DNA from 3 places in the Paenarthrobacter sp. NCHU4564 genome. Region 1 is predicted to be linked to each of the others. Evidence: riboswitches for the same ligand, from Rfam matches in the RefSeq annotation. Region 1 holds a riboswitch; each other region holds the start of a gene.
The links. A riboswitch is a leader RNA that binds a small molecule or an ion and turns the genes downstream of it on or off. The one in region 1 is predicted to bind cyclic di-AMP.
Positions count from the first base shown of each region.

Region 2: another riboswitch for cyclic di-AMP. It lies ahead of ACSVIE_RS17450 (hypothetical protein); the one in region 1 lies ahead of ACSVIE_RS11635 (C40 family peptidase).
Region 3: another riboswitch for cyclic di-AMP. It lies ahead of ACSVIE_RS05670 (NlpC/P60 family protein); the one in region 1 lies ahead of ACSVIE_RS11635 (C40 family peptidase).

Region 1 is NZ_JBQLIS010000009.1:132,197-142,139, reverse strand. Features, by position in the region: gene ACSVIE_RS11640 (M23 family metallopeptidase) at 1-764, shown strand, start outside; cyclic di-AMP (ydaO/yuaA leader) riboswitch at 911-1,070, shown strand; gene ACSVIE_RS11635 (C40 family peptidase) at 1,075-1,818, shown strand; gene ACSVIE_RS11630 (NlpC/P60 family protein) at 1,918-2,691, shown strand; gene ACSVIE_RS11625 (HNH endonuclease) at 2,940-3,440, shown strand; gene ACSVIE_RS11620 (NTP transferase domain-containing protein) at 3,484-4,422, shown strand; gene ACSVIE_RS11615 (molybdopterin molybdotransferase MoeA) at 4,419-5,777, shown strand; gene ACSVIE_RS11610 (FdhF/YdeP family oxidoreductase) at 5,833-8,139, shown strand; gene fdhD (formate dehydrogenase accessory sulfurtransferase FdhD) at 8,141-9,004, shown strand; gene ACSVIE_RS11600 (alpha-mannosidase) at 9,124-9,943, shown strand, end outside.
Region 2 is NZ_JBQLIS010000020.1:53,627-63,569, forward strand. Features, by position in the region: gene ACSVIE_RS17400 (peptidoglycan-binding domain-containing protein) at 78-488, shown strand; tRNA gene ACSVIE_RS17405 (tRNA-Ser) at 545-634, opposite strand; gene ACSVIE_RS17410 (zinc-dependent alcohol dehydrogenase) at 750-1,763, shown strand; gene ACSVIE_RS17415 (6-pyruvoyl trahydropterin synthase family protein) at 1,767-2,165, shown strand; gene ACSVIE_RS17420 (glycosyltransferase family 4 protein) at 2,166-3,167, shown strand; gene tadA (tRNA adenosine(34) deaminase TadA) at 3,171-3,731, opposite strand; gene upp (uracil phosphoribosyltransferase) at 3,754-4,389, shown strand; gene ACSVIE_RS17435 (glyoxalase superfamily protein) at 4,438-4,815, shown strand; gene ACSVIE_RS17440 (HAD-IA family hydrolase) at 4,861-5,550, shown strand; gene ACSVIE_RS17445 (pyridoxal phosphate-dependent decarboxylase family protein) at 5,589-6,974, shown strand; gene ACSVIE_RS17450 (hypothetical protein) at 7,086-7,928, opposite strand; cyclic di-AMP (ydaO/yuaA leader) riboswitch at 7,934-8,095, opposite strand; gene ACSVIE_RS17455 (HAMP domain-containing sensor histidine kinase) at 8,230-9,729, opposite strand; gene ACSVIE_RS17460 (response regulator transcription factor) at 9,733-9,943, opposite strand, start outside.
Region 3 is NZ_JBQLIS010000004.1:42,107-52,049, reverse strand. Features, by position in the region: gene ACSVIE_RS05695 (metallopeptidase family protein) at 1-319, shown strand, start outside; gene ACSVIE_RS05690 (cation diffusion facilitator family transporter) at 330-1,250, shown strand; gene ACSVIE_RS05685 (PEP/pyruvate-binding domain-containing protein) at 1,247-4,060, opposite strand; gene ACSVIE_RS05680 (universal stress protein) at 4,079-5,116, opposite strand; gene ACSVIE_RS05675 (FAD-dependent monooxygenase) at 5,551-6,219, shown strand; gene ACSVIE_RS05670 (NlpC/P60 family protein) at 6,303-7,091, opposite strand; cyclic di-AMP (ydaO/yuaA leader) riboswitch at 7,095-7,280, opposite strand; gene ACSVIE_RS05665 (copper resistance CopC family protein) at 7,438-8,073, opposite strand; gene ACSVIE_RS05660 (NCS2 family permease) at 8,186-9,628, shown strand; gene hutG (formimidoylglutamase) at 9,785-9,943, shown strand, end outside.

The sequences.
Region 1 (9,943 bases):
GCGTCGTAACGGAGATCCGGCCCCGCGACACCCAGCGTCAGGTGCGCCGCCGTAAGAGCCCGTTGCGCCAGGTTGCCGACTTCGCCGCAGCCAGTGGCGTCGGGCAGAAAGCCGGTGTAGCGCTTGCCGCCACCGGCCTTGCCCTGACTGTCGGTCTGCCGGCCACCAGCCCGGTGATGGCCACCTCCGAGTCGGGCCAGACCGAGGCCGCGCTGACAGTCGCGGGCGGCAGCCAGCCCGAGGTTTCCGCGGAAGCGTCGGCCAAGATCGATTTCAGCCGCGCAGCCGTTGCTACTGCGGCGGATCCTGACGGAAAGCTCAAGCAGCTCCTGAGTGCACAGTCGGCCGAGAGCATCCAGCGTGCCTCATCCGTCGGCAGCCTGGGCAGCCCGCTGGACACGCTCAGCACGGCTTCTCCGTTCGGCTACCGCATCAGCCCGCTCACGGGCGGCGCCGGCGACTTCCACCGCGGGCAGGACTTTGTGGCCCAGTGCGGCACCGCTGTCCATGCGGCAGCAGCCGGCAAGGTCACGTTCGCCGGATGGCACGAGTACGGTGGAGGCAACCGCGTGGTGGTAGACCACGGCAACGGCCTCGAGACCACGTACAACCACTTGTCGTCGTTCAGCGTCAAGGTCGGCCAGACCGTCAGCCGCGGAGACACTGTTGCCCTGAGCGGAACCACCGGCGCCTCCACCGGCTGCCACCTCCACTTCGAGGTCCAGGTCAACGGCGAAGTCGTTGACCCCATGGGTTGGCTCTAAGCCACAGCCGATGGTCGTCTCTCGCATTTGTGACACGCCCCGTGATCTGAATGTGACATTGAAGCACTTCTGTTGTACCGTCTAAATCGCATCGGCTTCCAGGGAGCCGATGCACTTGGGTGGATTGCCTAGCTCTGCCACCATCCAGGGTCCGTTCGCAAAATTCGTCTGGCAGGGGCGGGGGAACCACTTCCGGCCTTTTTTGAAGGCCTAGGGGTTAAGTCGCAAAGCTTCCTTGAAGCGGAGCGGCCGGATGACTCCCATCCGAATCCGACAGCTCACCTCGCAGGCATTGGGAGAGGCTACCTTCGTGTCTTCACGCACTACCCCTGCGCGCCACCGCGCCGAAACGGTTCGCACGAACCCTTTGAACAACCTTTCCAAGGCTGTTTCCACCAATGCAGGCACCGTAGGACGCCAGGCCGCCGTTCTGGCCGCAGCTTCAGGACTTGTCCTCAGCGTTGGAATGCCCGCCCAGGCAGCTGACACCGACGTCTCCAAGTCGGAATCGTCAAGCACCCAGCAGCTCGTGACCACCGCAGTGGTTACCGCCGAGCCCACCGCCACGGTTTCCTTCGAAAGCCCCGTCGTGGCCACCAAGGAAGCCCCCAAGGTCCAGCGCGCTTCCCAGACCACCCGCACGCAGGCCGGCAACGGTGGTTCCACCAGCGGTGCTGCAGTGACGGCCCAGTCTTCCAAGGCCAAGGACTCCGCTTCCAGCGCAGCCGCTTCGGGCCTCGCCGCCATTGCTTACACCGGCATTGGCCACCCCTACGTCTGGGGCGGCACCAGCCCCAACGGTTGGGACTGCTCAGGTTTCACCCAGTGGGTCTACGCCCAGGCCGGCATCAGCATCCCCCGCGTCAACGCATGGACCGCCATGAAGCCCACCAGCACGCCGGCTCCCGGTGACCTGGTGATGCAGAACGGTGGAGCCCACGTGGGCATCTACGTTGGCAACGGCATGATGATCAGCGCCCTCAACCCCAGCCAGGGCACGCTGCTCCACTCGGTGGCTTCCACCGGCAGCTCCTCGTTCTACACCCTCGGCTAGCACATCCCGTTCGGGGCAAGCCAGCATGCCCCCCAAGTGCTGGCCTGCCGAACCGGACGCGTCCCCAACCGCGTCCGGATACGACAAAAGAGAGTAACCATGACGAGTGCAAACAAGAATGCACGGCACCGCGCTGAGGCCCCCAAGACCAGCTCCATCGCCGTCATCGCCAAGGCCGTCAGCGGCAATGCAGGCGGCGTTGGCCGCCAGGCAGCCGTTATCGCCGCTGCATCAGGCCTGGTCCTGACCAGTGGTGTTGCTGCCAACGCGGCCGACACCAACATCCAGCGCGAGTCCACCGCCACCACGGCACTCGACGTGCAGGCCGTTGCCCAGGTAACCATTGCAGCCGATTCCACCGTGGCCATCTCCTACGAGCGCCCCGTCGTCACGACGGTTGAAGCTCCGGCTCCCGTGGTGGAGAAGGCTCCCGCAAAGGCTGAAACCAAAGCCGCTTCCGGTGCCACCACGCAGTCCGGTGCGGCCAATGTTTCGGTCAGCACTGCGGCCCCTGCCACCAAGGCTCCCGCCGCCTCCAGCGGCCTGGGTGCCGCGATCGCCGCGGCAGCCTACGCACAGTTGGGTGTCACGCAGGACTGCACCATGCTGGTGACCAACTCCCTTGCGGCGGTGGGAATCAACTTCCACGACTGGCCGGCCGGCTACCTTTCGTTGGGACGCACGGTGAGCGCAGCTGAAGCGCAGCCGGGAGACCTGATCTACTACGCCAACGGCGGCTACGGCGGAATGGCACACATTGCCGTTTACGTCGGCAACGGCATGGCAGTGCACGGCGGATGGAACGGATCCACCACCGCACTGTTCAGTGCAAATGTCGGCTCAGGCCCCGTTTTCATCCGGGTCAACGGCTGATCGATCATCCCAAGGGAACCCCGCAGGCACAGCGCCTGCGGGGTTTCCTCGTTTTAACGCCGCCACGTTTGCCCGGGAACAGGTGTCCCGCACGTGAACATTGACCGACACCACAGGGGAATCAACAGAATAATTCGTTGATATGGCATATAAGTGCTTACCCTTGTCTTGTCGATCCACAGCCCGTACATGCAGAGGGCAGCCGGCCCTCGTGCCCCTGACGGGTGCGGCCGTGAAGAGGTACGTGCATGCGCACACTCGTTCTGAATGCTGGATATGAACCGCTGGCGGTAGTGACTTTCCGCCGGGCGCTGGTCCTTGTGCTGGCCGGAAAAGCAAGCGTAGTGGCCGAAGGCGACGAGCCTGTCGTCGGGCCGCAGGAAATCCTGGGTCGCCCCACCGTGATTCTCCTTAACCGCTACATCCGTCCCCGCTACAACAGGATCACAGCTGTGAGCCGCCGCGGAGTACTCCGCCGTGACGGACACCGTTGCGCTTACTGCGGCAAAACAGCACACACCATAGACCACGTCCACCCCAAGTCCAGGGGCGGCGCGGATTCCTGGGAAAACCTGGTTGCGGCGTGCTTGAAATGCAACAACGCCAAGAGCGACCACACACTCGCCGAGATGGGATGGAAACTCCGTTTCACGCCCGGCGTTCCCACAGGAACTACGTGGCAGATCAAGGAACTCGAGAAACCTGCACCGGACTGGGATCCGTTCTTGTTGCCGGAGTCGGCTGCCTGATCGATTTCCGCCGGGCTCCCGCCAGTGGCGGTAGTCTGGCCGGATGGAGTTCAATGCCGTGATCCTGGCGGGTGGCAGGGCCACCCGCCTCGGTGGCGTGCCCAAGCAGGGATTGACGTACGACGGCGCCACCCTCCTTTCGCTGGCACTGCGGGCTGCCGCTGGTGCGGGCTCGGTAGTAGTGGTTGGGCCGCCGGGCCCCGACCTTCCTCCAGGGGTGCTGAGGGCGCGCGAGGAACCCGCGTATGCAGGACCGGCCGCTGCGATAGCTGCGGGTTTGGCGGCGTTGGAGTCGGGGGGTGGGTCCGCTCCGTGGACGTTGGTGCTGGCATGCGACATGCCGCATGCCGCCAGGGGCGTGGGAACACTGCTCGACCAGGTCGCCCGGGCTTCCGGAAAGCAGGGTGCAATGGCAGTGTCGGCGGACGGGCGGCAACAACCCCTCCTGGGCATTTACAGGACGGACGCCTTGGCGGTGGAGATTGCCTCCGCCGCGGATAGCGGCACGTTAACGAACGCCTCGGTATTCCGGCTGCTTGCTAGGCTGAACCTGCTGGCAGTGCCCGTCCCTGTTGGTTCCACCGACGACGTGGACACCTGGGAGGACGCGGCTGCCCTGGGCGTGGACACAGGCCCGGACCGTGACAAGAAACTGGAGGCGGACATGAAGAGCCAGGACGAGACGCTTGAGGAATGGTGCCGTGCGCTGTTGCAGGCTTTTGAACTTGAGGGTGTAGAGGTGGACGTCAACGAGGTCCTTGCGGTGGCAGGCGTCGCGGCCCATTCCGTGGTCCGGCCGGCCGCCCCGCTGGCTACCTTCATTGCCGGATACGCTGCCGGCATGGCCCGGGGTATCGGGCAGGCCGATGATGACGCCGCGATGGCCGCTGCCCTGAACCTCGCGCGCCAGGTGGCCAAGCAGTATGCGGACCCTGAAGCCGCCAAGGAAACCAGCGGCGGCACGGGGACCGAGGCGGAGTGACCGAGGCCCCGGACCAGGGCCACCACGCAGCACACACCTGGCACGAGGCCCGCGAGCGGGCCTTCGATGGCGCTGTTCCCATACCTGCCGGCCCCGTGCTTCTTTCCGCGGCCCTGGGGCGGACCCTGGCCGAGGACGCCGTGGCCGTACAGGATATGCCGCACTACGCGTCCTCAGCCATGGACGGTTGGGCCGTCAACGGAAGCGGTCCATGGATCCTGAATGAGCCCGGCCAGCGGCTGGCCCCGCACCAGGCAAGTCCCATTGTCACCGGAGGCCTTATTCCTCCCGGAGCCAAGGCGGTGCTCCGCAGTGAAAACGGCGTCATCACCGCCGATGAGGACGGCCTTCCGATCCTCACCGTCGGGGGAGGGGCCAAGCCCGGGGAGCCGCGCAACGGGCAGCACATCCGGAAAGCGGCGGAAGAGGCCGCGGAAGGTGATGTGCTGATTAAGGCAGGCACCATCCTGAACCCTGCGCATCTTGCCCTCGCGGCCCTCGCGGGCCTGGATGAGCTGGTGGTCCTCGGCAAACCCCTGGTGCGGTTCCTGCTCACGGGCTCGGAAGTCGTATCGGCCGGAGTTCCCGGACCAGGCGAGGTCCGGGACACCTTCGGACCCCAACTGGGCGCCGTGGTGGGCCTGCTGGGCGGAATTCCGGGGGAGCAGGTCCGGGTGGGCGACAGCTATGAAGAGTGGCTGGCCGCGCTGCGGGAAGTTGAGCCAGGTACCGCCGCCGAAGTCACAGCAGAGGTGGGCGGAGCGCCGGAGCCGCCTGCCGACGTCGTAATTACCACTGGCGGGACCGGACGTTCCGGAACGGACCATTTCCGGCGCGCGGTGGCGGAGCTGGGTGGACACCTGCTCATCGATGGCATCGCCATGCGCCCGGGACACCCTGCCGTCCTTGCCGAACTGCCGGACGGACGGTTTATTCTGGGCCTTCCGGGCAACCCCTTGGCGGCCATGATGGCGTTGTTCACCATCGGCGGGCCCTTGCTTGCGGCCTTGGGCCATGGGCAGCTTGCTGACATCGGTGAGGTTCCGTGCGGAGCCATGGTCGACGCCGACCCCGGCCGGACGCGGCTGATGCCCTTCAAGCTGGTGTACGGCCTTGCATCGCCAGCGCAGCACGCAGGCCCCGGAATGATGCGCGGCCTTGCTGCTGCCGATGGCGTGATGGTGGTGCCGCCGCACGGAGTGCAGATGGGTGAGCTGGTTCCGGCATTTCCGCTGCCGTGGGGAAAGCCGCTGCCTGTGCCCAAACCGCCCGGTGACAAGCCCCGCAAGACCCCCGTCCGGCAGCAGAGGAAGGCTGCCTCCGGCCCCGTCGACTGGAGTGCCCTGGACGATTGAGTCGTCCAGCGGACGCGGGTGGTCACAGGGCCCGAAGCCTTGACATGATGGACGTATGAACAGGCATGCCCCAGAACAGGACATCAACGAGGATGACCTGCAGATCCATCCACCCAAGCGCGCCGCGGCTGGTCTCAAAGCCGTTTCCGTGGCACTCGAACGGGGTTACTCCCAGGCCGGGGTCGCCCGGACTGTCCGTTCCATGCTCAGGGTGAACCAGCGCGACGGTTTCGATTGCCCCGGTTGCGCCTGGCCCGAATCCATCACAGGGCGCCGCAGCCCCGCCGAGTTCTGTGAAAACGGTGCCAAGGCGATCGCGGAGGAAAGCACCACGCGAACGGTGGGAGCGGACTTCTGGGCAGCACACTCCCTCGCGGAGCTGGAAGACAAAACCGAATACTGGCTGGGCAGCCAGGGCAGGATCTCGGAGCCGGTGGTCATCAGACCCGGGGAAACGCATTACTCACCCATCACCTGGACTGAGGCGTTCGCCCTGATCGGGGAGCACATCAATGCCACCACTCCTGATCGTTGCGTCTTCTACACCTCGGGCCGGACAGCCAATGAGACAGCGTTCATGTACCAGTTGTTCGCACGCAGCCTGGGCACCAACAACCTCCCGGACTGTTCCAACATGTGCCACGAATCGTCGGGCAGCGCGCTGAACCCCACCATCGGCATCGGCAAGGGGACCGTTTCGCTCGAAGACATCCACCACGCCGAACTCGTGTTCGTGGTGGGCCAGAACCCGGGCACCAACCACCCGCGCATGTTGTCGGCACTGCGGGACTGCAAGAACAACGGCGGCAAGGTGGTGGCGGTGAATCCGCTTCCGGAGGCAGGCCTGCTGAACTTCAAGGATCCGCAATCCCTCAACGGCGTGATCGGCGGGGGTACCACCATCGCCGACGAATTCCTCCAGATCAAGGTAGGCGGCGACCTCGCCCTGTTCCAGGCGCTGGGCCACCTGCTCCTGGAGGAAGAGAAGCGCAACCCGGGAACCGTCGTCGACAAATCCTTCATCGGCAAGCAGACGGAGGGCTTCGAAGCGTACGCGCGGGCACGTTCGGTGCTCGACTGGGACGAAACTGAACGGGCCACCGGGCTTTCCCGCGATGAAATCACCAGGATTGCGGGCATGCTGGCACGGTCCAAGGCGACCATCATCTGCTGGGCGCTGGGACTGACCCAGCAGCCGCATTCAGTGGATACGTTGAAGGAGATCATCAATCTCCTGCTGCTGCAGGGCAACTTCGGCAAGCGCGGCGCCGGTGCGTGTCCTGTCCGCGGGCACTCCAACGTCCAGGGCGACCGCACCATGGGGATCTGGGAGAAGCCCAAGGAATCGTTCCTCGCCGCACTGGATGCCGAGTTCGGGTTCCGGATGCCCCGGGACCATGGCTACGACTCCGTGGAAACCCAGCACGCCTTGGAAAAGGGCGAGGTTGATGTGTTCGTATCCATGGGTGGAAACTTTGCCGCGGCGGGTTCGGACACCCATGCCCTTGAGGCCGGACTCAAGAGGGCAGGCCTCACGGTCCACATTTCCACCAAGCCGAACCGGGCCCACGTGGTCCACGGCAGGACGTCCCTGATCCTGCCAACCCTGGGCCGCACGGACACTGACGACAAACACCCCACCGGCCGCCAGTTCCTCTCCGTGGAGGACTCGATGTCCGTCATCCACAAGACGCAGGGCCGCCTCGATCCGGTGTCCGAACACCTGCTGAGCGAGCCTGTAATCGTGGCGCGGATGGCCCAGGCGACCCTTGGCGATGACCACACTGTCGACTGGCGGGCCATGGCCGAGGACTACGACGTCATCCGCGACCACATCTCCCGTGTCATCCCCGGCTTCGAGGACTTCAACACCCGGGTCCGCGGCAGGAACGGGTTCGTGCTGCCCAACCCGCCGCGCGACACCCGCACGTTTGCCACGGACATCGGCAAGGCGAGGTTCTCGGTCAGCCCACTCGAGTACCTTGAGGCCCCCAAGGGTCACTTGATCCTGCAGACGGTCCGCAGCCACGACCAATACAACACCACGTTCTACGGTTTGGATGACCGGTACCGCGGCGTTTCCGATGCCCGCCGCGTGGTCCTGGTCCATGAGGACGACCTGGTGGAGCTGGGTTTCAAGGACAGGGACCTGGTGGACGTCATTTCCACGTTCGCGGGTACGGAACGCCGGGCCAACAGGTTCCGCCTGGTGGCCTATCCCACGGCCAGGGGGTGCGCTGCTGCATACTTCCCGGAGGCGAATGCATTGGTGCACCGCGAGCTGGTGGCCCGCGAATCGAACACGCCCGGTTACAAGGCCATGACGGTCCGGTTCATTCCGCATGAGGAGGCTGGAGCCTGACGTGGGACGCGTGACCCAGCGCCGCAAGGTGCACAAGTTCGTCCTGGACGGCTCGCCGCAGGCGCTGGAGCATCCTGTCCGCTTCAAGGAAGACGTCCTGGCGGTGGAGGAGCCCTTGGAGATCCGGCTGGGGGATATGTCATTTTCGGTGACCATGAGGACACCGGGTGACGACTTCGACCTCGTGGCAGGGTTCCTGGTGTCGGAAGGGGTGGTGTGGGAGCCGGGCCAGCTGGTTTCCGAACGCTTCTGTTCCGGTGAGGACGAAAACGGGGTGCAGACCTTCAACGTGGTCGATGCCCAGCTCAGGCCCGATGTGGTACGCCCCGAAACGGGCCGGAATGTCTATACCTCGAGCTCGTGCGGTATCTGCGGCACGGATTCAATCGAGGCAGTGCGTAAATCATCCAGGCACTCGCCGATGGAGGACGGCGTCACCGTTCCGGTCCGTGCACTGGCCGCCCTTCCGGACAGGCTGCGGGAGGCCCAGGCCGTTTTCGACAAAACCGGCGGCGTGCATGCTGCCGGCCTCTTCAGGATCCACGACGACGGCACGTCCGAGCTGCTCTGCCTTCGGGAAGACGTGGGAAGGCACAATGCGGTGGACAAGGTGGTGGGCTGGGCCCTGCGTGCCGGCATGCTTCCGCTGAAGGGTACCGTCCTCCAGGTGTCCGGGCGTGCTTCCTTTGAGCTGGTGCAGAAAGCAGCCATGGCGGGGATTCCTGTCCTGGCCGCCGTCAGCGCACCTTCCAGCCTTGCCGCCGAACTGGCTGAAGAGTCCGGGGTAACCCTGGTGGGCTTCAGCCGCGGGCAGAGCCTCAACGTCTACGCCGGAAGGGACCGGATCCTCGGTGATCCGGCCTGATGGGGGCTGGAAGAGCTCACTGTCACTTGGCTATCGGGCTGGAACGACGTAGATTTTATCCATCGAATGGAAACGCGAAACCCTGCCCAGCCACGCCCGCAAAGCCTAAGGGGAACTAATTGCACGACAACCGCCGGATCACTGAACAGCGTCTTGACCGGTTTGTGCGGGACCGCATCCTTCCTGCTGTCTACGGCAGGTCAGTCCCCCTTGAATTGAGCAGCTGGGAAGCCCCGGGGGAGCCCGTTCCGGCTTCGGAAGCCATGCGCCAGCTCTTCACCCCGCAGGAACACGGCGCTGCGTGGGGCAAGGCCTGGAGCACCAAGTGGCTCCGCCTGCAGGGCGAGGTCCCGGAAGGCTGGGGTTCGCGGGAAGGCACCGCGGTGGAGATCGTGGTCGATCTCGGCTTCAACAGCGATGTCCCCGGGTTCCAATGCGAAGGAACCGCGTGGCGGGCTGACGGCAACATCATCAAGGCCATCTCTCCCCGCAACTACCATGTGCCCCTCAAACTCCTCGGCGGCGGACTCTCCGTGGACTTCTATGTGGAGGCTGCGGCCAACCCGGATGTCGCGCAAGGCTGGTCCTTCGTGCCCACACCCCTGGGGGACAAGGCAACCTCGGGTGATGAGCCGCGGTACCGCCTTGGCCGGATCGCCATCGCCGAACTCAATGAGACCGTCTGGGAACTGAACCAGGACATCTGGACCTTGAGCGGCCTCATGCACGAACTCCCCATGGAGCTTCCCCGGCGCCACGACATCCTTCGCGCCCTGGAACGGATGATGGACATCATGGACCCGGACGATGTCGCCGGGACTGCCGCCGCCGGCCGTGAGGCCCTGGCCGGTGTCCTCAGCCAGCCCGCATACGCCTCTGCTCACCAGCTGGTGGCCACCGGCCATGCGCACATCGACTCTGCCTGGCTGTGGCCGGTCC
Region 2 (9,943 bases), on a different contig from region 1:
TGGGCAGTGCTGCCCATGCCCACTACCCGAGCGCACGGGTTAGCATGGACCGAAATTCTCCATCGAAAGGATTTACCGTGCGCAAATCAACCCGACGCGTCAGTCTGGCGCTCACATCAGTGGCGGCCAGCCTTGTCCTCGGCGGCACGCTCAGCGTCGCCGCTCCGGCACCGGCTGAGGCGGCTGGACGCTGCGTCGATTACAACTACAGCTACGGCGGCTACTCCAGTTGCGTAGGCAACATTCAGATCCTGCTCAACGCCTTCCGGACGCGCATAGGATCGCCGTACGGAACTCTGGCTGTCGACAACTCCTTCGGACCTGCTACACGCAACGCTGTGATCGGATTCCAGCGCTACTGGGGCCTGCAGGCTGACGGTATCGTCGGCCCACGGACGTGGAACATTCTTTGCGCTCCTCAGATGGGGCCCGGCCCGGTCAGCTGGTACCCGTATTCGACTGCCCGTGCATCGGGCTGCAACATCTGAGCGAAGCAAAAGGCCCCGGTTCCCTTATAAACAACGGGAACCGGGGCCTTTCTACATGGCGGTGACGGTGGGATTTGAACCCACGTTGGCTTTTACACCAAACAACATTTCGAGTGTTGCACCTTCGGCCGCTCGGACACGTCACCAACTGAAATAGGGTACCGGAGATGGGCGCGGTTCCCCAAAACGAGGCATCACGTAGGTGCGGAAACCAGTGCCAACTTCCGTCCGGAGCACCCCAACGATAGATTCATAAGTATCATGACGATCTCTCAAGAACAGGGCGCCCAGGAGCCCATTAGGGCCGAGGCGTATTGGGTCACCGAGTCCGGCCAGGGTGAGCTGCGCTCCGAAGACCTTCCTGCCTTGGAAAACAAAGAAGCCCTGGTCAGGACGCTCTACTCCGGGGTCAGCCGGGGTACCGAACGCGTTGTCCACGAAGGGCGTGTCCCTGAACGCGTCGCAGACCTCATGCAGGCGCCGCACCAGAAGGGGGAATTCCCAGGGCCGGTCAAGTACGGCTACCTGAACGTTGGCGTCGTGGAACAAGGGCCGCAGGAGTGGCTGGGTAAAACGGTTTTCAGCCTGCACCCACACCAGGACTACTACGTGGTCCCAACGTGCCAACTCACCCAGATTCCAGAGGATGTTCCTGCCAAGCGCGCCGTCCTCACCGGCATCGTCGAGGTGGCAGTCAACGCGCTCTGGGAAGCCGGGCCGCGCCTGGGTGACCGGGTCGCCGTCGTCGGTGGTGGCTTGGTGGGTGGCGCCTTGGCGACGCTCCTGCGGAAGTACCCGCTGGGTCGCCTGCAGCTTGTGGACGCTGATCCGGAGAAGGAAAAGCTCGCCCAAACACTCGGCATCGACTTTGCCCTCCCGGAAAACGCCAAGGATGACTGCGACATCGTTTTCCATTGCTCAGCCTCCAACGAAGGCCTCAAACTGAGCCTCCAGCTGGCTGGGGACGACTCGGACATCATCGAGCTCTCGTGGTTCGCGGACAAGGAAGTAACCCTGCCGCTCGGGGAGGACTTCCACGCCCGCCGGCTGAACATCCGCTCCAGCCAAGTGGGCGCCGTCGCCCTCCCCAGAAGGCACCGGCGCAGCAACGCCCAACGCCTGGAAACGGCTGCGGCTGCCCTGAAGGATCCATTGTTCGACACGTTCCTCACCAGTGAGTGCCTGTTCCGGAACCTGCCCGACACCCTTGTTAAGTTGTTCGAACGGCCCGGTGGTTTTTGCCACCTGGTCGCCTATCCCAAGCCGGAGGAATAAGACATGTTCAGCCTGACCGTCCGACGCCATTTCATGATCGCCCACAGCCTTCCCCGCGAAGCCTTCGGCCCGGCCCAAGGACTGCACGGGGCAACTTTTGTCGCGGAAGTCAGCTTCCGCCGTCGTGATCTTAACGATGACGCGATCGTCCTGGACATCGGCGCCGCCGGAGGCATCCTTGAGGACGTGCTGGAGGACCTGAACTACAAGAACCTGGACGAGCACCCGGCCTTCAAGGGCAAGCTCTCCACCACCGAGGCACTCGCCAAGCACATCGCCGAGGCTGTAGCGGGACAGATCACCGACACCGCCGATGGTAAAGCGCTCGTGGGCATCGACGTCGTCCTCCGCGAAAACCCCGACGCCTGGGCCGGTTACTCACTGGAGCTTCCGGCCAAGTAAGTGGACATCCGCTTCATCGTCCCCGGCAACGTCCGCCACGGCTCGGGCGGCAACAAGTACAACGCGGCACTCGCTGAGCAATTGGCGGCCTTGGGCGCCGAGGTTGAGACAGTAACCGTCGACGGCGATTGGCCCGTGGGCAGCCCGGCGGATCGGCAGCGGTTCGCGGACGCGCTCGACGGCGGTACAACGGTGATTGCCGACGGCCTGGTGGCGAGCGGGGCACCGGATGAGGTGGCGGCCGCCGTTGGTGGCGGAGCGAAGGTGTGGATCCTCTCGCATATGCCGCTGGCGGATCACCCACTGCTGGAGGGTAAGGCGCTGGCCGCGGCTGCGGGCGTGATCTGCCCGAGCAACCATGCGGCAGCGGAATTGCAAGCCAAGCACGGCCCACTCAACGTTGTGGTGGCACGGCCCGGAGCGGAAGCCGCCAACGTAGCCGCTGGTTCGGAGCCTCCTTGTATCGTGTCCGTCGCTGCACTGCTGCCGAATAAGCAGCAGACGTTGCTCGTGGAAGCGCTGAGCCAACTCAAAGACCTGGCATGGAGTGCGGCCTTCATCGGCTCGTCCGACGCAGACCCGGCGTACGCCGCAGAGGTGCGTGCCGCCGTCGAACATCACGGACTGGAACGCCGCCTCACCCTCACCGGCGAACTCGGCGGGCAGGACCTTGCGGAGCAATGGCACGCCGCTGACCTGAGCATCCTCGCTTCGAAGTCGGAGGCGTTCGGAATGGTCGTGGTCGAGTCGCTGGCTCATGGCGTACCCGTCATCGTGCGGGAGGGGACCGGGGCTGTGGAAGCGCTGGGAACCTCCGGTGCGGGACGGGCCGTGGCCGTCGAGGGCCCGAACGACCTGGCAAACGCCCTCCGTGCCTGGCTCACCGACCCTGCGACCCGGGAGTCCTGGCGCCGGGCAGTCGTCTACGCCCGAAACGGTCTCCCGGGCTGGGAGCACACGGCGGCGACAGTGCTGGCAGCCCTCGCTCGTCCGCCGAGATGACAGTTAATGGCGATCCCGCGGCGTCGGATTGCCATTAACTGCCATCTCGCGGGGGGTAGAGCGGTGCGCGGCGAAGAACTCCTTCAGCAGCGCAGCGCATTCGTCCTCACGAACGCCCGCATAGACCTCTACCCAGTGGTTGAGGCGGCGCTCGCGAAGGATATCGAAGACCGAGCCCGCCGCCCCGGCTTTCTCATCCCACGCGCCAAAAACCACGCGGGGAATACGGGCCAACACAATCGCACCGGCGCACATGGCGCACGGCTCGAGGGTCACCACCAAGGTGCAGTCCTCCAGCCGCCACCCGTCCCCGCCTTCGCCCAGCTCCAACGCGTGCCGTTGCAGCGCAGCGGCTGCCTGACGGATAGCGACGATCTCGGCGTGCGCGGTCGGGTCGCCGTGCGCTTCCCGTTCGTTGCGTCCCGAACCCAGCACGCCGCCGTCGGGCCCCAGAACGACCGCCCCGATCGGCACGTCGTCCGTTTTCAACGCCAGCCGTGCCTCATCCAGGGCAAGGCCCATCCAAGCACTGTGTTCTGCGTGATACGGCTCGGTAGGGCTCATGTCTCAATGATAGTTTTGGGGGATGCGCACACTCGTCGTGGACCACCCGCTGGTCGCTCACAAGCTCACCGTACTGCGGGATAAGAACACCCCTTCACCGGTCTTCCGGCAACTTACTGAAGAACTCGTCACCTTGCTGGCCTACGAGGCCACCCGTGAGGTCAAGACGCAGCCCGTGGAAATCGAAACACCGGTCACCAAGACCATCGGCACGGCCTTCACCAAGCCCACGCCCTTGGTGGTCCCGATCCTCCGTGCCGGCCTGGGCATGCTCGAGGGCATGACCAAGTTGGTTCCCACTGCCGAGGTTGGCTTCCTGGGCATGGCGCGCGACGAGGAAACCCTGGACATCATCACCTACGCCGAGCGCCTCCCCGAGGACCTGACCGGCCGCCAGGTCTTCGTCCTTGACCCGATGCTCGCAACCGGCGGTACCCTGCGCGAAGCCATCAAATTCCTGTTCAAGCGCGGCGCCTCCGACGTCACGTGCATTTGCCTTCTGGCCGCCCCCGAGGGCCTGTCCAAGCTCGAAGAGGAACTCGCGGACAAGAACGTGAAGATCGTGCTTGCCTCGATCGATGAGAAGCTCAACGAGAAGTCCTACATCGTCCCGGGTCTCGGCGACGCGGGCGACCGCCTCTACGGCATCGCGGGCTGACGGCGCCACCCCTACCGCTTTCCACCCTGCCCCGTTAGCCTGTGGCGCATGGACTGGAAACTTGAACTGGTGTTTGTCCCTGTGTCCGACGTCGATCGCGCGAAGGATTTCTACGTCAACAAAGTCGGTTTCAACGCCGATTTCGATGAGCGTCCCACCGACGGCATCCGCTTTGTCCAACTCACCCCGCCCGGATCGGCCTGCTCCATCGCCATCGGAGAAGGCCTCACTGACGCCCCTCCCGGCTCCGCACCGAACCTGCAAGTTGTGGTGGCCGACATCAACAAGGCACATGCGCAGCTCAAGGAAAACGGTGTGGATGTCAGCGACATCGACATCCAGGACTGGGGACACTTTGTCTATTTCGCCGATCCCGACGGCAACAGGTGGGCGGTCCAGTACTTACCCCAGCGCCCGAACGGCTGAGCCGACGCCAAGCACCGCAAGCCCGCTGTGCGGCAGGATGGACGTATGAGCCTTCCTGCCGCGCAGCCATCACATTCACAACAGAGCCTTACCGTCCGTGCCGTCCTCTTCGACATGGACGGAACACTGGTTGATTCCACGGCAATCGTGGAGCAGGTTTGGCTTGAATTCGCGGAGCGTTACCGGCTGGATTACAACGAGATTCTGCGGACGTCCCATGGCGTCCAGGCCGGCGACACCATCAGACGCTACGCACCGGAAGGGGCCGACGTCGTGGCCCTCACAGCGGAATTGGGCGAGATGGAACGCAACCGCACGGACGGCATCATTGCCCTGCCCGGCGCCGAGACCCTCCTGAAAGCCCTGCCAGACGACGCGATCGCCCTGGTGACGTCCGCCGACCGGGTACTGGCCGACATCCGCATGCAGGCTGCCGGGCTGACCATGCCCACGACGGCGGTGACCGCCGAGGCTGTCACGCGCGGCAAACCGCACCCGGAGGGATACCTCAAAGCCGCGGAGCTGCTGGGCGCGGAACCGGCCGACGTCGTGGTTTTCGAAGACGCGCCCGCAGGCATTGCCGCAGCCCGCGCAGCAGGCATGCGGACGGTCGTGGTTGGTGATGCCGGCGGGGCGCTGGAGCCCGGAATGTGGCGGATTCCCAACTACTCGGCGGTGACGGTCAAGGCCGTCAAGGACATCGACGGCGGACACCTGATCACCCTGACGCTATAGCTCTGTTCCAATCGGGGCGTCCGGCGTAGGCTGTGCCCATGTCTGCGTTGCCGGAGGCGTATGATGCAGCACTGGAGCGGGCGGTTGCGCACGCCAAGCAGTGGCTGGCATCAGTGCCCACGCGTTCAGTCCGCCCCACCATGGATGCCGACCAGGTTGCGGCCAAGCTTGGTTCCCCGCTCCCGGAGGGCCCCACCGACCCGGCAGCGGTGATCGATGAGCTGGTTGCGGTGGCGGAGCCGGGCCTGATGGCCATGCAGTCCGGCAGGTTCTTCGGCTGGGTGATCGGCGGGACCCTACCGGCAGCCCTCGCAGCCGACTGGATGGTCAGCGCATGGGACCAAAACACCGGACTGCGGTTCGCGACGCCGTCTGCTGCGGCCATTGAGGAGTCTGCGGCGGCCTGGTTGCTGGACTTGCTGCACCTTCCGGAAAACTCCGACGTCGGCTTCACCACCGGGGCGACGATGGCCAACTTCGTGGGGCTGGCAGCAGGGCGCCAGTACGTGTTGGAGCAGGCGGGGTGGGACCTCGCCACTTTGGGGCTGGCAGGAGGACCGCGCGTCACGGTGTTTGTTGGCCGGGAACGGCACGAGGTCATCGACCTGGTGGTCCGTTATCTTGGCTTGGGAAACTGCACGCCGGTGGACGTGGATGACCAGGGACGCATCATCCCTGAGGCATTGGCAGCCGCCATGGACGGGCAGCCAGGGCCGGCGATCGTGTGCTTGCAAGCGGGAAACATCCATTCAGGTGCCTTCGACCCCGTCCAGGAGGCGGTGCGCTTGGCCCACGGGAAAGGCGCCTGGGTCCACGTTGACGGTGCCTTCGGATTGTGGGCGGCAGTCAGCCCGGAGCTGGGCAAGTACTTGCCGGGGCTGGAAACCGCGGATTCCTGGGCTACCGATGCTCACAAGACCTTGAATGTCCCCTACGATTCAGGCCTGGCCATCGTGTCCCGGCCTGATGTCATGCGCCGGACTTTCGGTGTGCATGCCAGCTACCTGCCCGCCGATGACCACGGCCCCGGCGACCCGCACGAGAAAGTGCCGGAGCTTTCCCGCCGTGCCAGGGGCATTCCGGTGTGGGCTGCACTCCGCTCGTTGGGGCGGTCCGGGACGATCGCAATGGTGGAGAAGTTGGCGGCAAACGCCAGGGCCTTGGCCGAGGGGCTGGCTGCAATCCCCGGGGTCGAGATCCTGAACGACGTGGTGTTCACCCAGGTGTCGGTCAGTTTCGGCAGCGATGAACGTACCCGCCGGGTCACGCAGAGAGTCATGGCCGAAGGGGTGGTGTGGATGTCCGGTTCGGTGTGGCATGGCCGTGACATCCTGCGCATCTCCGTGAGTAACTGGTCCACGGATGCGGACGATGTCGCCGCATCCGTCGCTGCCGTCAGACGCGCTGCGGAGGCTGAAGCCTAGCTGCCGGGGCATAAACCTGCCGGGCACAGATTCAGGGGATGAAAAAGCGCCGGTCCGCACCGTTCCTTTCAGAAGGAATGGTGCGGACCGGCGCTCTGGCTCAGGCCTTGCTTAGTACCAGTTGTTGGCCAAGTGGAAGGCGAGGGCTGCGGAAGGCGAGCCGTAGCGTTCCTTGATGTAGTTCAGGCCCCACTTGATCTGGGTCTGGTAGTTGGTCTGCCAGTCGGCGCCCGCAGTGGCCATCTTGCTTGCCGGCAGTGACTGGACGATCCCATAGGCGCCACTGGAAGGGTTGGTGGCTGTGGTTCGCCAGTTCGATTCCTTCTCCCAGAGCGTGTTCAGGGCAACCATCTCGCCGGCGCCCCAACCGTAGTTTGCCAGGATGCTGGCAGCGTAGGCTTTTGCGGCGGCGGGGTCGTCGATGGCCTTGGGAGCGGCAGCGGCTGCGGCAGCTGCGGCGGCTTTCTCGGCGGCTGCGGCATCGGCGGCCTGCTTGGCGGCAGCATCAGCGGCGGCTTTCTCGGCTGCGGCCTGGGCAGCAGCGGCCTGCTCCGCAGCAGCTTTTTCAGCCGCGGCCTTGTCGGCGGCGGCCTTCTCTGCGGCAGCCAGTTCGGCAGCGGCCTTGTCTGCGGCTGCACGGTCAGCTGCGCCCTGGGCGGCAGCAGCGTCCATCGAAGCAGCGATCTCGGCAGCCTTGTTGGTGCTGACCTGGGCGTTGGCCTGGGTTTCGGCGGCCTGGCTCAGTTCCGGGAGGTTGAAGGCAGCGTTTGCGGCGGTGCCCAGGGATGCAACGCCCAGCGCGGCAGCCACGACGCCGGCTACTACGGACATGCGCTGACCGGTCTTGCCACGGCGGGCAGCGTCCTTCAGGACAGCCTGCGATTTGGTCAGCGGAGCGTTGTGATCGTCACGGTGACGCGCGGAAGGGCGCGTCTGATCGTTCAATTCAGACATGTGTGATTACCTCTCAGCGCCTGCGGAGTTAGCTGTCGGGTTCGGATGAGGTCATCCGGCCGCGCGTGCAGCAGCGGCTTCACCCCAAGGGCCGGCAATCTATGCACGGGCCCGGAGACTCTGGGTCCCCCGTCTCTGCCTTTGGGTGAGAACGGAACTCCGGGAAGTGGCAGAGCTCGGCGCATCCCGGGTGTGGGTCAGGTTGGGGCGACCCACCCTTTCGACGGTACAGGACGAATCGGCTTAAGTCACATTTGGGTAACAGAGATCACGACGGCGGTGCGTCGCCTTGCCCATTTTGTTACAGGCGTGCGGCGCTCCCCAGAGGGAGGCGGAGGGCGAACTCGGTGCGCCCGGGCCGGGATGTGACGTCCACGGTACCGCCGTGTGCGCGCACGATGGACTCCACGATGGAAAGGCCCAGTCCCGAGGTCCCTTCGGAGCCTGACCTCGCGGCGTCTGCCCTGGCAAAACGGGAGAAGATGCGCGCCTGGAAATCCCCCGGAATACCAGGCCCGTTGTCTGTCACGGTCACCACAGCGCTGCCGTCGTTGGACAGCATGACGCCGGTTTCCACCGTTGTCCCGGCATCCGTGTGCTTGCGTGCATTGGAGAGCAGGTTGGCCAGCACTTGGTGGAGCTGTGTCGCGTCCCCGCGCACGGTGACTGGTTCGTCGGGCAGCCGCAGCTTCCAGTGGTGGTCCGGCGCCATCACTTTCTCGTCGCTGACCGTTTCGATCACCAACTGGGTGAGGTCGACATCCGAGACCTTCAACGCTTGTCCTTCATCCAGCCTGGCGAGCAGGAGCAGGTCTTCGACCAAGGCTGTCATGCGTTCCGACTGGCTCTGGACGCGGGCCAGGGACTTCCGGCCGTCCTCGGTGAAGTTCTCGGTCATGCGAAGCAACTCGGTGTATCCGCGGATTGCGGTGAGCGGTGTGCGGAGCTCGTGTGAGGCGTCCGCCACGAACTGGCGCACCTTGGTTTCGCTTGCCTGCCGCGCTTCCAAGGCACTGGCGACGTTGTCGAGCATCTGGTTCAGGGCATGGCCCACGCTGCCCACTTCCGTGCCGGGGTGGGCCGCCCCCTGAGGTACCCGTACCGCCAAAGCCACCTCGCCGGCGTCGAGGGGCAGGCGGGAGACCTTGGTGGCGACGTCGGACAATTGCTCCAAGGGCCGCATGGTCCTGCGGATGATGACGGTACCGGCCAGTCCGATCAACGCCAGTCCTCCCAGCGACACGAACACCATGGTCCACACCAGCGACGCCTCCGCGCTTTGCTTGTCCGCCAGCGGCAGGCCGGTAACAATGACATCTCCGTACGCCGTTTCTACTGCCACCAAGCGGTAGTCGCCGTTGGAGAGGGAGCGGTCCACGGGGGTGCTGTCCTTGGGCAGGGAGAGCAGTACCTGTTGGTCGTCCTGGGACAAGGAGACGCGGTTTCCCTCCGCGTCGATCAGTCCCGAGCTGTTGACCGTTGAACCGTTGATCCGCGCATTCAAGGTTCCAGCGGCCTGGCCCCGCGCCTCCAAGGGGTCCGGCTTGCGGGACGGCGTGGACGGAAAGCCCGACGGCGGTCTGCCGAAGTCTGCTGCGCGGTTGGACGCTTCCTCCAACTGCTTGTCGAGCTGGCGGTTGAACACCACGTCCATGGAGGCGTAACTGACTACTCCCACGGCGCCACAGATGGCGATGAGCAAGGCCATCGCCACCAGGATCAACCGGGTGCGCAGATGCCACGTTGAAGGTCTGAGCCAGTTGGGCTTGCCACTGCTGGCGGTACCGGTAAGCGCAGCCAAAGCTCAGTCCGCTGGCTTGATGACGTATCCGGCACCACGGATGGTGTGGATCATCGGCGGGTGGTTGGCTTCGATTTTCTTGCGGAGGTAGGAAATGTAGAGCTCCACAATGTTTGCCTGTCCGCCGAAGTCGTAGTCCCAGACCCGGTCCAGGATCTGGGCCTTGCTGACCACGCGCTTGGGATTCTCCATGAGGTACCGCAGCAGTTCGAAC
Region 3 (9,943 bases), on a different contig from region 1:
CCAGCTCATTCCGCCCAAAGCTGCCAGTGCCATGGACAACGTGGCGATCTTCATCGAAGACGACTACACCCCGCAACTGGGCGAGGACCCCGACACTGTCCTCCTGGGACTCTACGAAGGCGTGCCCTTGACCGAGCGGGACTCGTGGTGGGACGCAGGATCCCTGCCGGACCGCATCACCATTTTCCGCCAGCCGATCCTCGATATCTGCACGTCCCGGCAGGAAGTGATCGACGAAGTCGCGATCACCGTGGTCCATGAGATCGCCCACCACTTTGGAATCGACGACGACCGCCTGCACGAGCTGGGCTGGGGCTAGCCTTGTAGTCATGGGGCACGACCACAACCACTCGCACGGACTCACAGCTACCGGCAAGCACCGGAAGAGACTGGTGGCCGTCCTTGCCATCACCCTGGGCGTCGTGGGCATCCAGGTCGTGGGTGCTTTCCTTTCCGGATCGCTCGCCCTGTTGGCCGATGCAGGCCATATGCTCTCGGACGCCGCCGGGGTCTTCATTGCGCTGATGGCAGCGTGGATCGCCACCCGGCCCGCCAGCGACCAGCGCACCTACGGCTACCAGAGGGCGGAAGTCCTGGCAGCGCTGGCCAACGCGTTGATCCTCATCGTCATCGCCGTGGTGATCATGATCGAAGCCATCCGCCGTTTTGGGCAGACGCCCGAAATCCACACGGACGTCATGCTGTGGGCAGCGATCGTGGGCGCCGCAGCCAATCTCATTTCGTTGCTCATCCTTCAGGGTGCGCAAAAGGAAAGCCTCAACGTCCGTGGTGCCTACCTGGAAGTCCTGGGTGACCTCCTCGGTTCGCTGGCCGTGATTGCGGCTGCGATCGTCATCATGACCACCGGATTCACGGCAGCGGACCCCATTGCATCGGTGGTGATAGCACTGATGATCATTCCCCGGGCCTGGCACCTGCTCCGCGATGTGGTGGATGTTCTCCTCGAGGCGACCCCCAAGGGGATCGAAGTCACCATGATCCGGGAACACATCCTGGCCGTCGAGGGCGTGGTGGACGCGCACGACATCCATATCTGGACCATTACGTCCGGTGTTCCGGTCTTTTCAGCACACGTGGTGGTTGAAGACGAGGTGCTCAACGCGACGGGTGCCGACAGCATCCTGGACCAGTTGGGCTCATGCCTTGGCCGGCATTTCGACACCGACCACTGCACGTTCCAGCTGGAGCCCGTCAGCCACTCGGAGCACGAATCCCACCAGCACGCCTAGGCTTCAGCGGCTGGAACCACTGTCCCGGCGGCTCCGTCCACAGTAATGGCCTGGCCGGTTTCCAGGCGTAGCGTGGCATCAGGAACACCCACGACTGCGGGGATTCCGTACTCGCGGGCCACCACTGCCCCGTGCGAGTTGGGGCCACCCATTTCCATGACCAGCCCGCCCGCCGTGAGGAAGAGCGGCGTCCATCCGGGGTCTGTTGAGGGGGCCACCAGGATCTCGCCGGGCTCCAGGTGGGCTCCCACGGGATCCATGATGACCCTTGCCCGCGCCGTCACTACTCCCGCCGACGCCGGGCTTCCGGCAAGGGCACCAGGCGACAGGTCCTTGGCGGCCAAGTGGCCTGTTGCCTCGGGTTCGGTGCCGTCAGAGAGCAGGACCCGCGGAATATGCCGGCGGCGCAGCTCCTGCTGGTAGGCCTCGCGCCGCTGTACCACCGTGGACTGGAAACTCCTTCCGGACAACGCGAGACCGACGTCGTCAAAGTCAAGGAAGAAGATGTCCTCCGGCGCGTCAATCCGGCCGTCCCGCGCGAGGTCCTCACCAACCACGAGCAACTGCCTGCGTGCCGCCGCCAAGCCGAGAACCAGGTTGTACTTGGGCAACTCCCGCAGCCCGGCAAACCGGCGTGTTCGGTCCAGGGCTGTTTTGACGAGTGCCGCATGCACCGGGCTCTTGGTCCTGGCACGGGCCACGAGCCTTGTCACCTGTTTTTCGGCCTCCCGTGCGGCGTGCTCGAACTGCCGGTCGGGGTCCCCGGGCGTTGGCGCCTCCTGGGGCGGGATTCCCGGTTCCAAGCGTCCTTCCAGGCGTCCTGGAGATTCCAGCCTGAGGTAGTTGGCCACTACGCCCAGGATGTGGGTCGGGTCCTCGGACCAGCGCGGCATGCCGAGGTCGATCTCAGCCACTGCACGGTGTCCGTAGGCGGCGAGGAATTTTTCCACACCGGACTGGGCACGGGGAGGGAGGGTTCCAGCCACGCAGGCCGCTCCCAGTTCCCCTGCACTGTGTGTCCGGAAGTAATCGGCGGCTTCGGGATCCTCCCGGATTTCCGCGGCCAAGCTCCAAAGCTCCAGGTCCATCTCCGTGGTGACATTGTTGGGTAGCCCCCGGATCACGGTTTGGAGCTCGTTGTAGGACACGTCCGGACCGAGCAACTTCCTGACCATCAGCAGCATGCCGAAGCCGAGGGCCGGCAGCGGAAGGATTTGCGGCACGGTGGCAAAAATCTGCCGGCCGAGGATCTGCTCCGCATGGCCCAGGCGCTCACGGCTCGTGGCAGCGCCGGAAAGTTCCAGTGAGTCCCTGAGGTGCCTGCTGAGCTTGCCCACGCGATCCATGGCGGCATCCGGACGGAAAAGGCCGCGAAGCGCGGTCTCCGGCACCCTGTACCTGGCAACCACCGGAGCCACATGCCGGAGGAGCTTCAGCGGGGTTTTGTTGGTTATGGAGAACCGTGGATCTTCCGTAAGCCCCCGGATCAGCGCCGCGGAGCGGGCCTCCATGATGTCGAAGACGCGCGGCACGATGGACCGGCCCACCCGGCTGCGCACAACGGACGTGAGATCGAAGAAGATCCTCTGCCCGGCCTCGTAGTACGGCGAAGGACCGGAACGCGGATGGGGAACGTCGAAACCGGCAGTCCGGGCAACGCAGGAAGCGATCAGCCGTATCCCGGCCAGTCCCATGGGTGTCAGGGGACGGGTCAGTCCCTGTGCGAGGCTGAAGTTCAGGAAAGCGTGCTCTCCAGGGGTGCCTGGCTTCCTGGTGAACAGTGGATACAGCGTGGTGATGGGCCTTGCCTGCGTCAGCCACAAGGTGCCGGTTTTGTCGATGGCCCATTCCGTGTCCTGCGGGGCAGAGTAGTGCTCCTCCACCCTTTGCCCCAGCAGCGCCAGCTCCTGGATCCGGGAGTCACTGAGGCACTGTTGGGGAGGGTTGTCCGGCAGAGCGGCCTCGATCCGTTCCGTGCCGCCGCCGGGTACCGATCGGATTTCCACCCGACGATCACCGAGGGTCCGTTTGAGGATGCTCCGGGTTTGGACATCGACGATGTACTGGTCCGGATTGACCGCTCCCGACACCACGGCCTCGCCGAGCCCGGGGCTTGCGTCGATGACTGCCTCCCGCCGGCGGCCTGTCACCGGGTTGGCAGTGAACATCACCCCGGCGGCCGCGGAGTCGATCATTTGCTGCACCACCACCGCGAGGGTCACCGTTGAGTGGCTGATTCCGTTGGTGGTCCTGTAGCTCACGGCCCGGTCGGTCCACAGCGAAGCCCAGCATCTGCTCACTGCATCAACGACGTTGTCCACCCCCACGACGTTCAGGAACGTGTCCTGCTGGCCGGCGAAGCTCGCGAACGGCAAATCTTCCGCGGTGGCCGAGGAACGGACCGCGACAGGAGCGTCTCCGCCCAGGGCCAGATAGGAACTTCGCAGTTCGGCGACCACATCAGGAGGGATTCCCGCCTCCCGTATCAGCGATCGCGCGCGGGCCGCCAAGGAGTTCAGTTCGGCTGTGGCCCGCTGGCCGGACATGGACTGCTGGCCGGACATGGACTTAGCCGCAGCATCCAAGGCCTCAAGAACATCCTCCAGGCCGGTGGACGCGAGGGAATGCCTGTACGCGGCTGTCGTCAGGCAAAACCCTGAAGGCACGGGGAACCCGGCGGCAAGCAACTCCCCCAGGTTTGCCGCCTTGCCTCCGACTTCTGCGAGCATCCCAGCCCGGATCCGGTCCAGCGGCACAACGTACGTGCGTCCACCAGTTCCTGGTTGCCGGTTCCGTTCCTGGCTGCTCATGTGAAGGGCGGCGCTGCTTTAGGCTGTGCCAAGCATGGGACCGAACTTGGCGCGGTCGGCGAGCCTGGGATCTTCCCTGTCCGGAACCACCAGCACGGGCCCCTTGGCATGGTGCAGGACGCCGTCCGAAGTGGAGCCCAGAAGCATGCCGGCAAATCCACCCCGTCCGCGGGTGCCCAGGACCACCAGCTCAACACTGCGGCTGGCCTCCACCAGGACGTCAACGGGTGCGCCGTCCCGGAGGTCCGTCTCCACGGTCAGCCGGGGGAAGTGGCTCCGCAGCCACGCTACCCCAGCGTCCAGTTGCACCTTGATGTCCGCGAAGAGGGCATCGCGATCAAGCGGCGCAGGCACCCAGGCCAGCGATCCGCTGTACTGCGGAACTGCGCAAATGACGCGGAGGCTGGCGCCCATCCGCTCTGCTTGTTCAGCGGCTTCCAAAACCGCGACCCGCGCCTGCTCCGAACCATCCACGCCCACGACGACCACATTCTCCACCGTCCGCGGACCGGCCTTGGCGTGTTCGGCCTTGATGTGTTTGTCCTCGGTGTTCTCGCCCAAGCGGTCCGCGCAGTAGAGCGGCACAGTAACGGTAGGGCATTTGGCATGGGCAGGCAGCGCGCTGCTCACGGAGCCCAGGAGGCGCCCGACGAACCCGCCACGCCCGCGGCTTCCGAAGACCAGCAGCTCCGCCTCCGCGGACAGGTCCAGCAGGACACCGGCCGCGTCTCCGTTCTCAACGGAAGCGTCGACATCGATGGAGTAGCCGGAAACCTTGTCCATGGCCTGTTTGACGATCGCCTCGGCACCCTCCCGGATCACGGAGTCGTCCACTGTGGCGTATCCGCCGTCCAAGCCCGAAGCAGCAAAGATCGGCACCGAATAGGCGGTGACGATGTGGAGCGGGCGCTGCCGGCGTTCAGCTTCCCGGGCGGCCCAGACCAAGGCGCACTGACCGTGCTCCGAACCATCCACGCCGACGACGATTCCTCCGGGTGCTGCCACCGGGTCCTCACCGTCCCGGGTGTGGTCAACGTGTCTGCCGTGCTGGTCCATTGGGGGCCTGCCTCTCCACCTGCTGCTTGATGTTCCGGCCATTCTGCCAGAGGTTCCAGCAATCGATGGACCTCGTGACAAGCTTGCCTGCGGCCGGGGCCGGGGAAGCCCTTGGGATTCCCCTTCCAATCCCAACTATTCTCGGTTGGCATGGCCGAATCAAGGCGACGTTGGGCTATGTGCATAACGGTCCGGGCTCGGTTTCGGGGTCCAGCCAGTGCCCGCAGCCAGGCTCCTTGATGGCCAAAATGACCACAAAAAACACGCTGTGGCGGAGGCTATCCACGACACAAAAAGTTGGGTAATGTTCGAGTCACCGAATGGCCGGCAAGCGTGTTCCAGCACACATACCGGCCATTTACTTGCGACCGCTTGGGGACCCGGACGCAACCCATGCGATGCCCGCGGGCACACAGTCAAGGAGGAACCAAGCAGTGCACCTCACGCCTGATTCCGGCACGGAACGGACCACCACCGTGGTCATCGGCGCCGGGCTTTCCGGGTTGGCTGTGGCCAGCGAACTGAGCCGTCATGGCGTTGGCTCGATCGTGGTGGACAGCCTCATGGGAACACCTTCCCCGGCAACGGCGTCCCTTCATACCGGCATGCTGCCCCGCTGCGACGTTTCCGACCCCGCTGCCATGCAGGAACGCAACGAAATCCTCCGGCACTTGCGCAACTACGCAGCGAGCCATCACTTGGATGTCCGCAGCACTACCCGCGCCGTGCGCCTCGATTTCCTGGGCAGCGAGCCACAGCCGGCCTATGGCCAAGTGGCGGACCTTGGCAGCACCCGCACCGGCCTATCCCCGGTCGAAACCCGGAAATGGGCGGTCCATACCCCGGACGGCATCCTGCTGGCCGACCACATCGTGGTCACGCGCTGCGCCCAGAGCCAGTTGCGCAGGATGCTCGCGGACCTTGGAATCAGCATCGGCCAGAACCTCGTGGCTGCCATGCGGGCGGTAGGCATGCACCTGGTGGGCGTGGGCGAACTCGTGACCCCTACCCCCAAGGAAGTACTTCGGCAGGCCAAAGCCGTGGGCCAGGCCATCTCGGCGAGGGTGGCCCTTCCGGCCTCACCGGGCGTTGCCCTCGCCTGAAACGCCTTCCAACCAGACAACAAAAGCCGGCACCCTCGGGACGTTGAGTCCCGGAGATGCCGGCTTTTGGTGAAGCGTGAGGCTTAGGCGCCTGCGCGTACGTAGGTCAGGGGACCCGTAGCGGTCAGCCAGCTAATGGGATGGATACCCGTCTGGTTGCCGTTGATGCCACCGCTGATGGCCTGGCCGTTGCCGATGTAGATGGCAACGTGGCCGGACTGGACGATCATGTCGCCCGGCTGCGGGTCGCTGACTACCTTGCCGTAGTTCAGGAACTGCATGGGAGCGAGATCGCCAACCCGGATACCTGCAGAGCCGAGGGCCTTTTCAACCATGGCGGTGCAGTCCTGGAAGATGCCGATCTGCGCGTAGGCCGAGGCAACCATGGCGGCGTTGACGCCACCGGCGGCCGGAGCAGCGGCAGCAGGAGCGGCAGGAGCCGGAGCGGTTGCAGTGGCGGTAGCCGTGGCCTTGGCCGGGGCGGCAGCGGTGGTGGCTGCAGCCTTCTTGGGTGCCGGCGCAGGAGCCGGTGCCGGCTTTTCGATGACCGGTGCTGCTACGGAAGCAACTGCCGGACGCTCGAAGTTGACGGTAGCCGTTGCAGCGGCGGTGACAACCTTGTTGGGAGCCTCGGAAACCGTCTGCGCCACCGTGGCGGGGCTGGAGTCGCGCTCCACCGGTGCCTGTGCCGGGGTTTCCGCGGCGTGGGCGGCGATGGAACCGGTCAGGACCAGGCCCGACGCGGCGGCGATAACAGCAGCCTGGCGGCCTGCGCCCGATGCGTTGCTGGCAACAGCCTTGGAGATTGAGATGAACGGATTGGGACGTACGCTGTCCGCCTTACGACGGCCGCGAAGAATGCGTGAAGACATGAAAAAGCCTCTCCCGATGCCTGCGAGGTTAGCTGTCGGATTCGGATGGGAGTCACCCGGCCACTGTCTCCCGCCATGCAGCGGAAGCTTCGTGACTTCACCCCAAGGTCAGCTTCAAAAGCTGACCAAAATGGGTTCCCCGTCTCTGCCGTAGGTATGTCTGCGAACGGATTCCGGCCTGCGGCAGAGCTAGGCAATCAGGCCGGAAGTGCCCCGTACATGGATCGGGCACAGGTACTACCGTACGCGATGATCACACCAAAGTCACATTTGAGTAACGAGAAGTTTGGTTTTGGCGTGTCGCAGTAACCGATCCGAGACCTTCGACGCTAAGTAGAAAACCCCGTTATTCCGCGGATTTTTCGGCATCGGCGCCGTCGGTGGCCGCCAACTTCCGACGCGCCGTAACGGCCAGGAAGATCACGAGGCCAACCGCAACAACAGCCAGCCCGACGATGCTCCAGGGAAACGGCTGGGACTCCGCCGCCGGGGCAGCCTCGTTGCCGCTGGTACCAGGTGCTGACGTGCCTGCCGAAGGGACCGACGCTGCCGGTGCGGACGCCGACGGTGACGCCACCGCCGAGCCGCCGGCCGCCGTCGTACTTCCGCTGGCGGCCGTGAAGGAAAAGGTGCCCTCGATCGGGTGGGAGTCGGAGCTGACCACGCGCCACGTGACCGTGTATTGGCCAGCCGGCGCGCCGGGGCGAAGCTTCTGCACCGCTTGGTTGTCGATGATTTCGACGGCGCCATCCGCCCAGTTCTCGCCACCGGAAGTCACCGTTACGCCCGAGCCGATGGCCAGGGGGCGGTTGTTGAAGGTGATGGAGACCGACGCCGGAACCTCGGCAACGCTGGCACCGTTCGCCGGAGCGGTGGACTCGGCGACATCGTGCGCGGACGCCGGAGCAGCACCAAACAGCACTGCGGCGGTGAAGGCCACAACAGCAACGACGGCGGCCAGAAGGGGGCGGATGGTACGCATGGGGCGGTTTCTCCTAGTGTTGGCTTCCTTACAGACTAGGCGAATCGTCCGGGCGGGCCGTATCCGCGGCATAGGATTTGAGAGCACACTCACCCAATCCCCGGAGACCTTCATGCTTAAACAAGGTTCTGCCATCGACCGTTACTTCAAGATCTCTGAACGAGGCTCCACGTACTCACGCGAGATCCGCGGCGGCTTTGCGACGTTCTTCGCCATGAGCTACATCGTTGTCCTGAACCCCCTGATCCTCTCCGGAGCGGACTCCAGCGGCGAATCACTCGGCTTTACTGCCGTGGCAGCTACCACCGCATTCGTCGCGGGCATCCTGACCATCCTCATGGGTGCGTGGGCAAAGCACCCGTTTGCCGTGGCAACCGGCCTGGGCGTCAACGCCTTCGTGGCCGTCACCGTGGCCTCCCACCCGGAACTGACCTGGCCGGACATGATGGGCCTGGTGGTGCTCTCCGGCGTGACCATGCTGATCCTGGTGCTCACCGGATTCCGCACCGCCGTGTTCAAGGCTGTCCCGGAGGCGCTGAAGACCGCGATCGTGGTGGGCATTGGCCTGTTCATTGCACTGATCGGCCTGGTGAACGCCGGCTTCGTTCGCCGCATCCCGGACGCCGCCGGCACCACCGTGCCCCTTGGATTGGGTGTTGAAGGCAAGCTCATGGGCTGGCCCACCCTGGTGTTCGCCGTCGGGTTGCTGCTGACCATCGCCCTGGTAGTCCGCAAGGTCCGTGGCGCGATCCTCATCGGCATCGTCGCATCCACCGCACTGGCCGCCATCCTCGAGTTCACGCTCCACATCGGCCCCAGTGTGGACGGCGACACCGTGAACCCGCGCGGCTGGTCCCTGGTGGCCCCTACCCTGTCCGAATGGGGCGCACCCGATCTCTCACTGATCGGCAAAGCCAACCCGTTCGGCGCCTTTGAGCACTTGGGCTTCATCGCAGCGGCGCTGCTGGCGTTCGTGATCCTGCTGAGCATCTTCTTCGACGCCATGGGCACCATGGTGGGCCTGGCCAACGAGGCCGGGACCGTGGACGAAAAGGGCAACATCCCCAACGTCGACCGTGTGCTTCAGGTTGACGCCCTCGGCGCGATCGTGGGTGGCGGTTCGTCCGTGTCCTCCAACCAGATCTTCGTGGAGTCCGGCGCCGGCATCGGCGAAGGTGCACGCACCGGCCTCGCCTCGATCGTGACCGGCATCCTCTTCCTGGTGGCCATGTTCTTCACGCCGCTGATCAACCTGGTTCCGTTCGAAGCCGTCGCCCCTGCACTGGTGGTGGTGGGCTTCATGATGGTCTCCCAGGTGGGCAAGATCGACTGGCAGGACTGGGGCGTGGGCATCCCGGCCTTCCTGACCATCGCCCTCATGCCGTTCACGTACTCGATTGCCAACGGCCTGGGCGCCGGATTCATCTCCTACGTCCTGATCCGCACGTTCCAGGGCCGTGCCCGCGAAGTCCACCCACTGATGTGGGCCGTGGCCGCCGCCTTCCTGTTGTTCTTTGGCATTGGCACCGTGGAGGAGCTGCTCGGGGTCAAATAGCTCCCTGCCGAGATGGCATTTGATGACAATGTTGGGCTCCGGCATTGTCATCAAATGCCATGTCGCGGTGATGTCCGGGCCTGGATGTCCGGCATTTCAGACACTCCGGACCCGGAACTGCTGGCTTTGGCCGTCCGGGTCCGGTCTGCTTTAAGCATGGAAACGAGCGCCCTCACCGTAGACGTCACTCCCACCCCGTGGACCGGCCGTTTCGACGGCGACGGCGCCGAGCACCGCCGGTGGTGGCAGGCTGTGGCTCCCCACACCCCGGAAACGTCCGCAGGGGCCCTGCGTCCCGCCGTCGTGCTTGGCTTT